One region of the Bradyrhizobium sp. 179 genome, then DNA from elsewhere that is predicted to be linked to it. Evidence: riboswitches for the same ligand, from Rfam matches in the RefSeq annotation. Region 1 holds a riboswitch; the other holds the start of a gene.
What was found. Region 1 has a riboswitch for S-adenosylmethionine ahead of IVB12_RS12030 (homoserine O-acetyltransferase). Riboswitches for the same ligand answer to the same signal wherever they lie in the genome.

Region 1 (3,645 bases):
GCAGATCGCCCTCGCCGCAGCCGACGTCGAGCACCTTCGAGCCGGGCTTGACCATGTCGGCAACGAGCAGATGATCGGCGCGAAACTGACCGGACGGCCCCGTCGCAACGCCGTTCAGCGGCAGCACCTCCTGTACCGACATCTTAGCCACCTTTGCCGTTGAGACCGCGGGCCTTGCCCGCGGATTGCAGGAAGGCCCGCGAGATGTCGAAGAATTCGGGGACGTCGAGCAGGAAGGCGTCGTGGCCGCGATCGGTCTCGATTTCGGCGAACGACACCCGCGCGCTCGACGCATTCAGCGCGTGCACCAGCGCGCGCGATTCCGATGTCGGGAACAGCCAGTCGCTGGTGAAGGAGACCACGCAGAAGCGGGTCTTGATGCCCACGAACGCCTTTGCCAGCACGCCACCATGATCGGCGGCGATGTCGAAATAATCCATCGCGCGCGTCAGATAGAGATAGGAATTGGCATCGAAGCGCTCGACGAAGGACGAGCCCTGATAGCGCAAATAGGACTCGACCTGAAAGTCGGCGTCAAACGAAAAGGTCGGCAGCTCACGGTCCTGCATGCGGCGGCCGAATTTTCGGTGCAGCGCGGCGTCTGAGAGATAGGTGATGTGCGCCGCCATCCGTGCCACCGCGAGGCCGCGATGCGGGTGGATGCCATGGTCGGCATAGCCGCCATTGTGCCAATCGGGATCGGCCATCACGGCCTGGCGGCCGAGCTCGTGGAAGGCGATGTTCTGCGCCGAGTGCCGCGTCGAGCACGCAATCGCCAGCGCGGAGTACACGCGGGCAGGATAGGCCGCGGTCCATTGCAGCACCTGCATGCCTCCCATCGAGCCGCCCACCACCGCGAACAACGTGTCGATGCCGAGCCGGTCGATCAGCATCGCCTGCGCCCGTACCATGTCGGGAATGGTGATGACGGGGAAATCGAGGCCCCAGACCTTGCCCGTCGCGGGATTGATCGAAGCCGGCCCGGTCGAGCCCATGCAGCCGCCGATCACGTTGGAGCAGATGATGAAGTAGTGTTGAGGATCAAGCGGACGGCCGGGGCCGACCAGCGTCTCCCACCAGCCGGGCTTGCCGGTGACCGGATGCACGTTGGCGACATGCTGGTCACCGGTCAGCGCATGGCAAACCAGAATGGCGTTGGAGCGATCGGCGTTCAGCTCGCCATAGGTCTGGTAGGCGATCTGGAACGGGGAGAGATCGACGCCGCAATCGAGCCGCAGCGGCTGATCGGCGCCGAAATGCACAACCTGCGAACTCGGATGATCTACCTCGTGCGATCGATCGTCGGCGCTGATCGCGGGACTCGGAATCGACTTGACGCTACCCATCTGAGCATCGACCTCGTTTGCGATCAGACTTACGACCGCAGTGACATCAGGCCATAAAAAACCCGGCCTGAACGATAGGTTCGGCCGGGATCGGAAGCGTCCCCGGCCTGTTTAGCGAGTTTTTTAACGTGGCTGCAAGCCGGCCGGCTCAAATGACCACGGAACAGGCAAAAACTTACTGTTTGGAGCGGTCTTCGTCAAGCCGCGGTCCGGATTAACCCCATTCGTCCCTGATACGTCGCCTGAAAAGGCCCAGCTTCTCCTAGCATTTCTCTTTGCTTTCGCGGCCTATCCTGCCTAATCAGGACATCGACCGCAGCGGTGACGGCACTGACCGATCCGCATTGGAACGCCTCTGAACAGCCGTTGTCAGTCATGTCCCAACGTCCGCCCGCGCCGCCATCGCTTCAGGAATTGCGCAAGGAGATCGACGCGATCGACGAGGGCATGCATCGCCTCCTGATGCAGCGCGGCGACATCATCCACCGCCTGATCCAGGTGAAGCAGACCCAGGAGGTCGGCTCCGCATTCCGGCCGGCGCGCGAGGCCGCCATGATGCGCGACCTCGTCCAGCGTCATCGCGGCATCCTGCCGCTCGACACGGTCGAGAGCATCTGGCGCGTCATCATCTCGACCTTCACCTATGTGCAGGCGCCGTTCTCCGTGCATGCCGACATCTCGGTGAGCGAGCCGGCGATGCGCGATTCCGCGCGCTTCCATTTCGGCTTCACCGTGCCCTACATCGCGCATTTCAGCGCGCAGGCCGCGGTCGAGGCGGTGGCGAAGTCGAAGGGCGACCTGGCGCTGGTCTCGGCGACCTCGAGCCGCACGCCGTGGTGGCTGGAGCTGGAAGAGACCGGCGCGCCCAAGATCATCGCGCGGATGCCGTTCGTCGAGCGCGCCGACCATCCGGCTGCACTGCCGGTGTTCGCGATCTCGCGCGTCGCCGACAGCGCGCTGGTGACTGAGGTCGAGACCTTCAGCGTGCGCGTATCGGGCTGGAACGCCGAGGTCGCGCGCGCCCTGTCGCCGCTTGCCGAAATCGTGGCGGTGCCCGATACCGCCTTCGACGGCGCCGCCCTGCTGGTCTCGGTCACGAGCGCGACCAGCATCGACAAGATCAGGGCTGCCCTGATCGAGGCGGGGGCCTCGGTGCGCTCCACGGCCCTCGTCGGCAGCCACGCAACGCGCTATACGGTGCCCCCGACCGGGCCGAAATCGTAAGTCGCGAGCCGTCCCGCCAATCCGGAGTTGAAGATGTCCCGCCCCGTGCCGAATCCCGGCATTCTCGATATTGCGCCCTACACGCCCGGCAAGAGCCCGGTGCCGGAGCCGGGCCGCAAGGTGTTCAAGCTCTCGGCCAACGAGACGCCGTTCGGGCCCTCGCCGAAGGCGATCGAGGCGTTCAAGCGCGTGGCGGATCATCTGGAGGATTATCCGGAAGGCACCTCGCGCGTGCTGCGCGAAGCGATCGGCCGCAGCTTCGGCCTCGACCCCAACCGCATCATCTGCGGCGCCGGCTCCGATGAGATCCTCAATCTGCTCGCGCACACTTATCTCAGCCAGGGCGACGAGGCGATCTCGACCACCCACGGCTTCCTGGTCTACCCGATCGCGACCATGGCGAACGGGGCCAAGAACGTGGTGGCGCCCGAAACCAACTTCACCGCCGACGTCGATGCCATCCTCGAGGCCGTGACACCGCGGACAAAACTGGTCTGGCTCGCCAATCCCAACAACCCGACCGGCACCTATCTGCCGTTCGATGAGGTCAAGCGCCTGCGCGCCGGCCTGCCCTCGCAGGTGCTGCTGGTGCTGGACGCCGCCTATTGCGACTACGTCTCGCGCAACGATTACGAGATGGGAATCGAGCTCGTCGCCACCACCGAGAACACGGTGGTAACGCACACCTTCTCCAAGATCCACGGACTTGCGGCGCTGCGCATCGGCTGGATGTTCGGCCCCGAGCACATCATCGACGCAGTCAACCGCATCCGCGGTCCCTTCAACGTGTCGACGCCGGCGATGTATGCCGCGGTCGCCGCGATCGAGGACACCGCGCACCAGGCGATGTCGAAGCAGTTCACCGAGACCTGGCGCAACCGGCTGACCGAGGAGATCGGCAAGATCGGGCTGAAGGTGACGCAGAGCGTCGCCAATTTCGTGCTGATCCACTTCCCGACCGACAAGGGCAAGACCGCGGATGATGCCGACGCCTTCCTCACCGAGCGGGGCCTGGTGCTGCGCGCGCTGAAGAATTACGGCCTGCCGCATGCGCTGCGCATGACTATCGGCACCG
Region 2 (3,645 bases), on a different contig from region 1:
TTGTTTTGATCGAATGTGTCACTGCACCGGGTGACAGGCAACATGCCACGCATGCAGGCCGCCCTGCACGACGGCCCGTCAATTCCGCATCACGAATTTTGCGCAGCCTTGGCCGCGCGCTCGCGCTCAATGCGCTCCGTCACGTCGCGCGCCATCGCGACCGATCCGAGCACGGCTGCGCCAGCATTCCGTACTAGCGCAAAGGTCATCTCAATGTAGAGCTTGCGCCCGCTCTTGTGCAGCGCGCGGGTCAATGTCGGCTTGCCTGCAAGCTTCATCGTGCCGCTGGCCAGCGCAGCCTCGAAGCCTTTCCAGTGCGCGGCGCGCAGATGCTCGGGAATGATCAGATCGAGGTTCTGGCCGAGCGCCTCCGCGGCGGAGAAACCGAACAAGGCGGCCGATGCCCGATTCCAGCGCGTGATCGTGCCGGAGCGATCCGAATAGATCAGCGCGTCCGCGACGTCGTCGATGATTCTCGCGTCAAGTTGGGATGGATTGCTCATGACACCACCTCGCATGTAGCCCGGATCTCGGCCCGCATCCTGACACATACTCGGTGTCATCGCCCGACTTGATCGGGCGATCCAGTACTCCGCGGCGGACATTTTTGAAACGAACTACCGCCGCAGAGTACTGGATGCCCCCGACAAGCCGGGGCATGACAGCGGAGCGTGGGACTAGCGCTACACCCGGAAATGCTTGCTCAGCTTCAGCCCCTGCGCCTGGTAGTTCGAGCCGATGCGCTGGCCGTACATCGCATCGGGACGCGCCAGCATCTTCTCGTAGACGAGGCGGCCGACGATCTGGCCATGCTCGAGGATGAAGGGCACCTCGCGCGAGCGCACCTCCAGCACGGCGCGCGCGCCTTGCCCGCCGGCACCGGCATAGCCGAAGCCGGGATCGAAGAACCCGGCATAATGCACGCGGAATTCGCCGACCAAGGGATCGAACGGCACCATCTCCGCGGCGTAATCGGGCGGAACCTGCACGGCCTCTTTCGAGGCCAGGATGTAGAACTCGCCGGGATCGAGGATCAGGCTGCCATCGGGACGGGCCGACATCGGCTCCCAAAAATCTTCCACCGCATAGCCGGAGCGACGGTCGACGTCGACGACGCCGGTGTGGCGCTTGGCGCGGTAACCGACGAAGCCGTTGGCCTTCTCGCCGGAGAGGTCGACCGAGACGGCGACGCCGCCGGCCAGGTCGGCATCGTCGATGTCGACGAGGCGCTCGGTCGCATGCAAGCCATCGAGTTCGTCGGCATTGAGGATGGCGTCACCGGTGCGGAAGCGCACCTGCGACAGACGCGAGCCCTCGCGCACCAGCACCGGAAACGTCTTCGGGCTGATCTCGGCATAGAGCGGGCCGTGATAACCGGCGCCGATCATGTCGAAGCGGCGGGTCCCGTCGGCGATCACGCGGGTGAAGACGTCGAGCCGGCCGGTCGAGCTCTTGGGATTCGCGGCCGCGACGATTTCCGGCGGGAGCGCGAGGCTCTCCAGCAGCGGCACGATGTAGACGCAGTTGGTCTCGAGCACCGCGCCGTCGGCAAGACTGAACTCGTGCAGCTTCAATTCGTCAATGCGCTCGGCGACGGTGGCGCCGGGACCGGGCAGGAAGCTGGCGCGGACGCGATAGGCGATGTCGCCGAGGCGCAGATCGAGGCTCGCCGGCTGGATCTGGCTTTCGACGAAGTCGTAGGCGGGCAGGATCAGCCCCGCCTCTGCCATCGCCGCAATCATGCGGTCAGGCAGGATACCATTGGCATCGGCAGCGACCGTGAACGTCAACCGGGGGTCCTCATCAAGGGGCAAACGCATCCCGAGATACGGGAAATACTAGCCTTTTACGGCTATCCGATGGACGCCTTGACGGAAAGGGCATTGCGGAATATGAGCATCACTTATCCCGTGGTGATTTGAGCCGGCCGGCTTGCAGCCACGTTAAATAAGTCGCTAAACAGGCCGGGGACCTCTGTGATCCCGGCCCGTGGAGATATCCAGGCCGGTTTTTTTGTGACCATTTTTGCTCGAATGGTCATGTCGGAGGTCCTATGTCGAAGTCGCCTGCCACTTACCGTCCCGAAACCCGCCTGGTCCATTCCGGCACCCTGCGCTCGCAATATGGCGAGACGTCGGAGGCGCTGTTCCTGACGCAAGGGTACGTCTACAACAGCGCCGAGGAGTGCGAGGCGCGGTTCAAGGGCGAGGACCCCGGCTTCATCTATTCGCGCTATTCCAATCCGACCGTCGCGATGTTCGAGCGCCGCATGATCGAACTCGAAGGCGCCGAAGCCGCTCGCTCGGCGGCAACCGGCATGGCCGCGGTGACGACGGCGATCCTGGCGCCCCTGAAGGCGGGCGATCATGTGGTGGCGTCGCGCGCGCTGTTCGGCTCGTGCCTCTATGTGGTGCAGGATCTGCTGCCGCGCTACGGCATCGAGACCACGCTGGTCGACGGCCTCGACCTCGACCAATGGCAGCGCGCCCTCAAGCCGAACACCAAGACGTTCTTCCTGGAGAGCCCGACCAATCCGACGTTAGATGTGCTGGACATTCCCTCGATCGCCGAGATCGCGCACAAGGGCGGTGCGCGACTCGTCGTCGACAACGTATTCGCAACCCCGATCTGGCAGAGCCCGCTCGCGCTCGGGGCCGACGTCGTGGTCTATTCCGCGACCAAGCACATCGACGGCCAGGGCCGCTGTCTTGGCGGCATCATCCTGTCCTCGGAAGCCTTCATCGCGGAGCACATCCACAATTTCATGCGCCAGACCGGCCCGTCGATCTCGCCGTTCAACGCCTGGGTCCTGCTCAAGGGCCTGGAAACGCTGGGCGTGCGCGTGCGCGCGCAGACCGACACCGCAGCGCGCATTGCCGAGGTGCTGGCGAGCCATCCCAAGATCTCGCGGCTGGTCTATCCCGGCCGCGCCGATCATCCGCAGGCCGCGCTGGTGAAGAAGCAGATGCGTGGCGGCTCGACGCTGGTCGGTTTCGAGGTGAAGGGCGGCAAGCAGGCGGCGTTTCGCGTGCTCAATGAGTTGAAGCTGGCGAAGATCTCGAACAATCTCGGCGACGCCAAGAGCCTCGTCACGCATCCGGCCACTACGACGCATCAGCGTCTGAAGCCGGACGACCGCGCCGCGCTCGGCATCAACGAGGGCTTCATCCGCTTCTCCGCGGGCCTCGAGCATGCGGAAGATCTGATCGAGGATCTGACCGCGGCGCTGGAGAAGGCGTGACGGGCGAATGGCGAATAGTGAGTGGCGAATAGACCCCATTCGCTATTCGCCATTCCCTATTCGCCCCTACATCGGCCGATACGTGCGCACATCAGCGGGCACGTTCACACCGAGCTTGATCTGGCCGACGGAGCGGATGATGTCGTCGGCGAGGAGCTGGGCGAAGCAGGCGTAGCCCCAATCGTTCATGTGCAGGCCGTCGGCGATGACGAAGCTCTCGACCGGGATTGCCTGTTTCTCGTGCCAGTCGCGCATCACCTCGAAGCGCGGGAAGATGCCAACGTGACGGAGCTCGGCGACCTTGCCGAGCAGCTTCACCATCTTGCCGGCGCTCTCGGCGCGCTGGTTGACCGCCGGCGAATATTGCGGATCGACCAGCACGATGTCGGCGCCGCCGGCGGCCT

Region 2: another riboswitch for S-adenosylmethionine. It lies ahead of IVB12_RS36880 (O-succinylhomoserine sulfhydrylase); the one in region 1 lies ahead of IVB12_RS12030 (homoserine O-acetyltransferase).

The regions. Positions count from the first base shown of each region.
Region 1 is NZ_JADPJR010000053.1:82,968-86,612, reverse strand. It holds gene metW (methionine biosynthesis protein MetW) at 1-142, opposite strand, end outside; gene IVB12_RS12030 (homoserine O-acetyltransferase) at 144-1,346, opposite strand; SAM riboswitch at 1,437-1,516, opposite strand; gene IVB12_RS12025 (chorismate mutase) at 1,722-2,570, shown strand; gene hisC (histidinol-phosphate transaminase) at 2,604-3,645, shown strand, end outside.
Region 2 is NZ_JADPJR010000160.1:78,772-82,416, reverse strand. It holds gene IVB12_RS36890 (PAS domain S-box protein) at 90-503, opposite strand; gene IVB12_RS36885 (2'-deoxycytidine 5'-triphosphate deaminase) at 684-1,790, opposite strand; SAM riboswitch at 1,901-1,980, shown strand; gene IVB12_RS36880 (O-succinylhomoserine sulfhydrylase) at 2,054-3,241, shown strand; gene IVB12_RS36875 (SGNH/GDSL hydrolase family protein) at 3,308-3,645, opposite strand, start outside.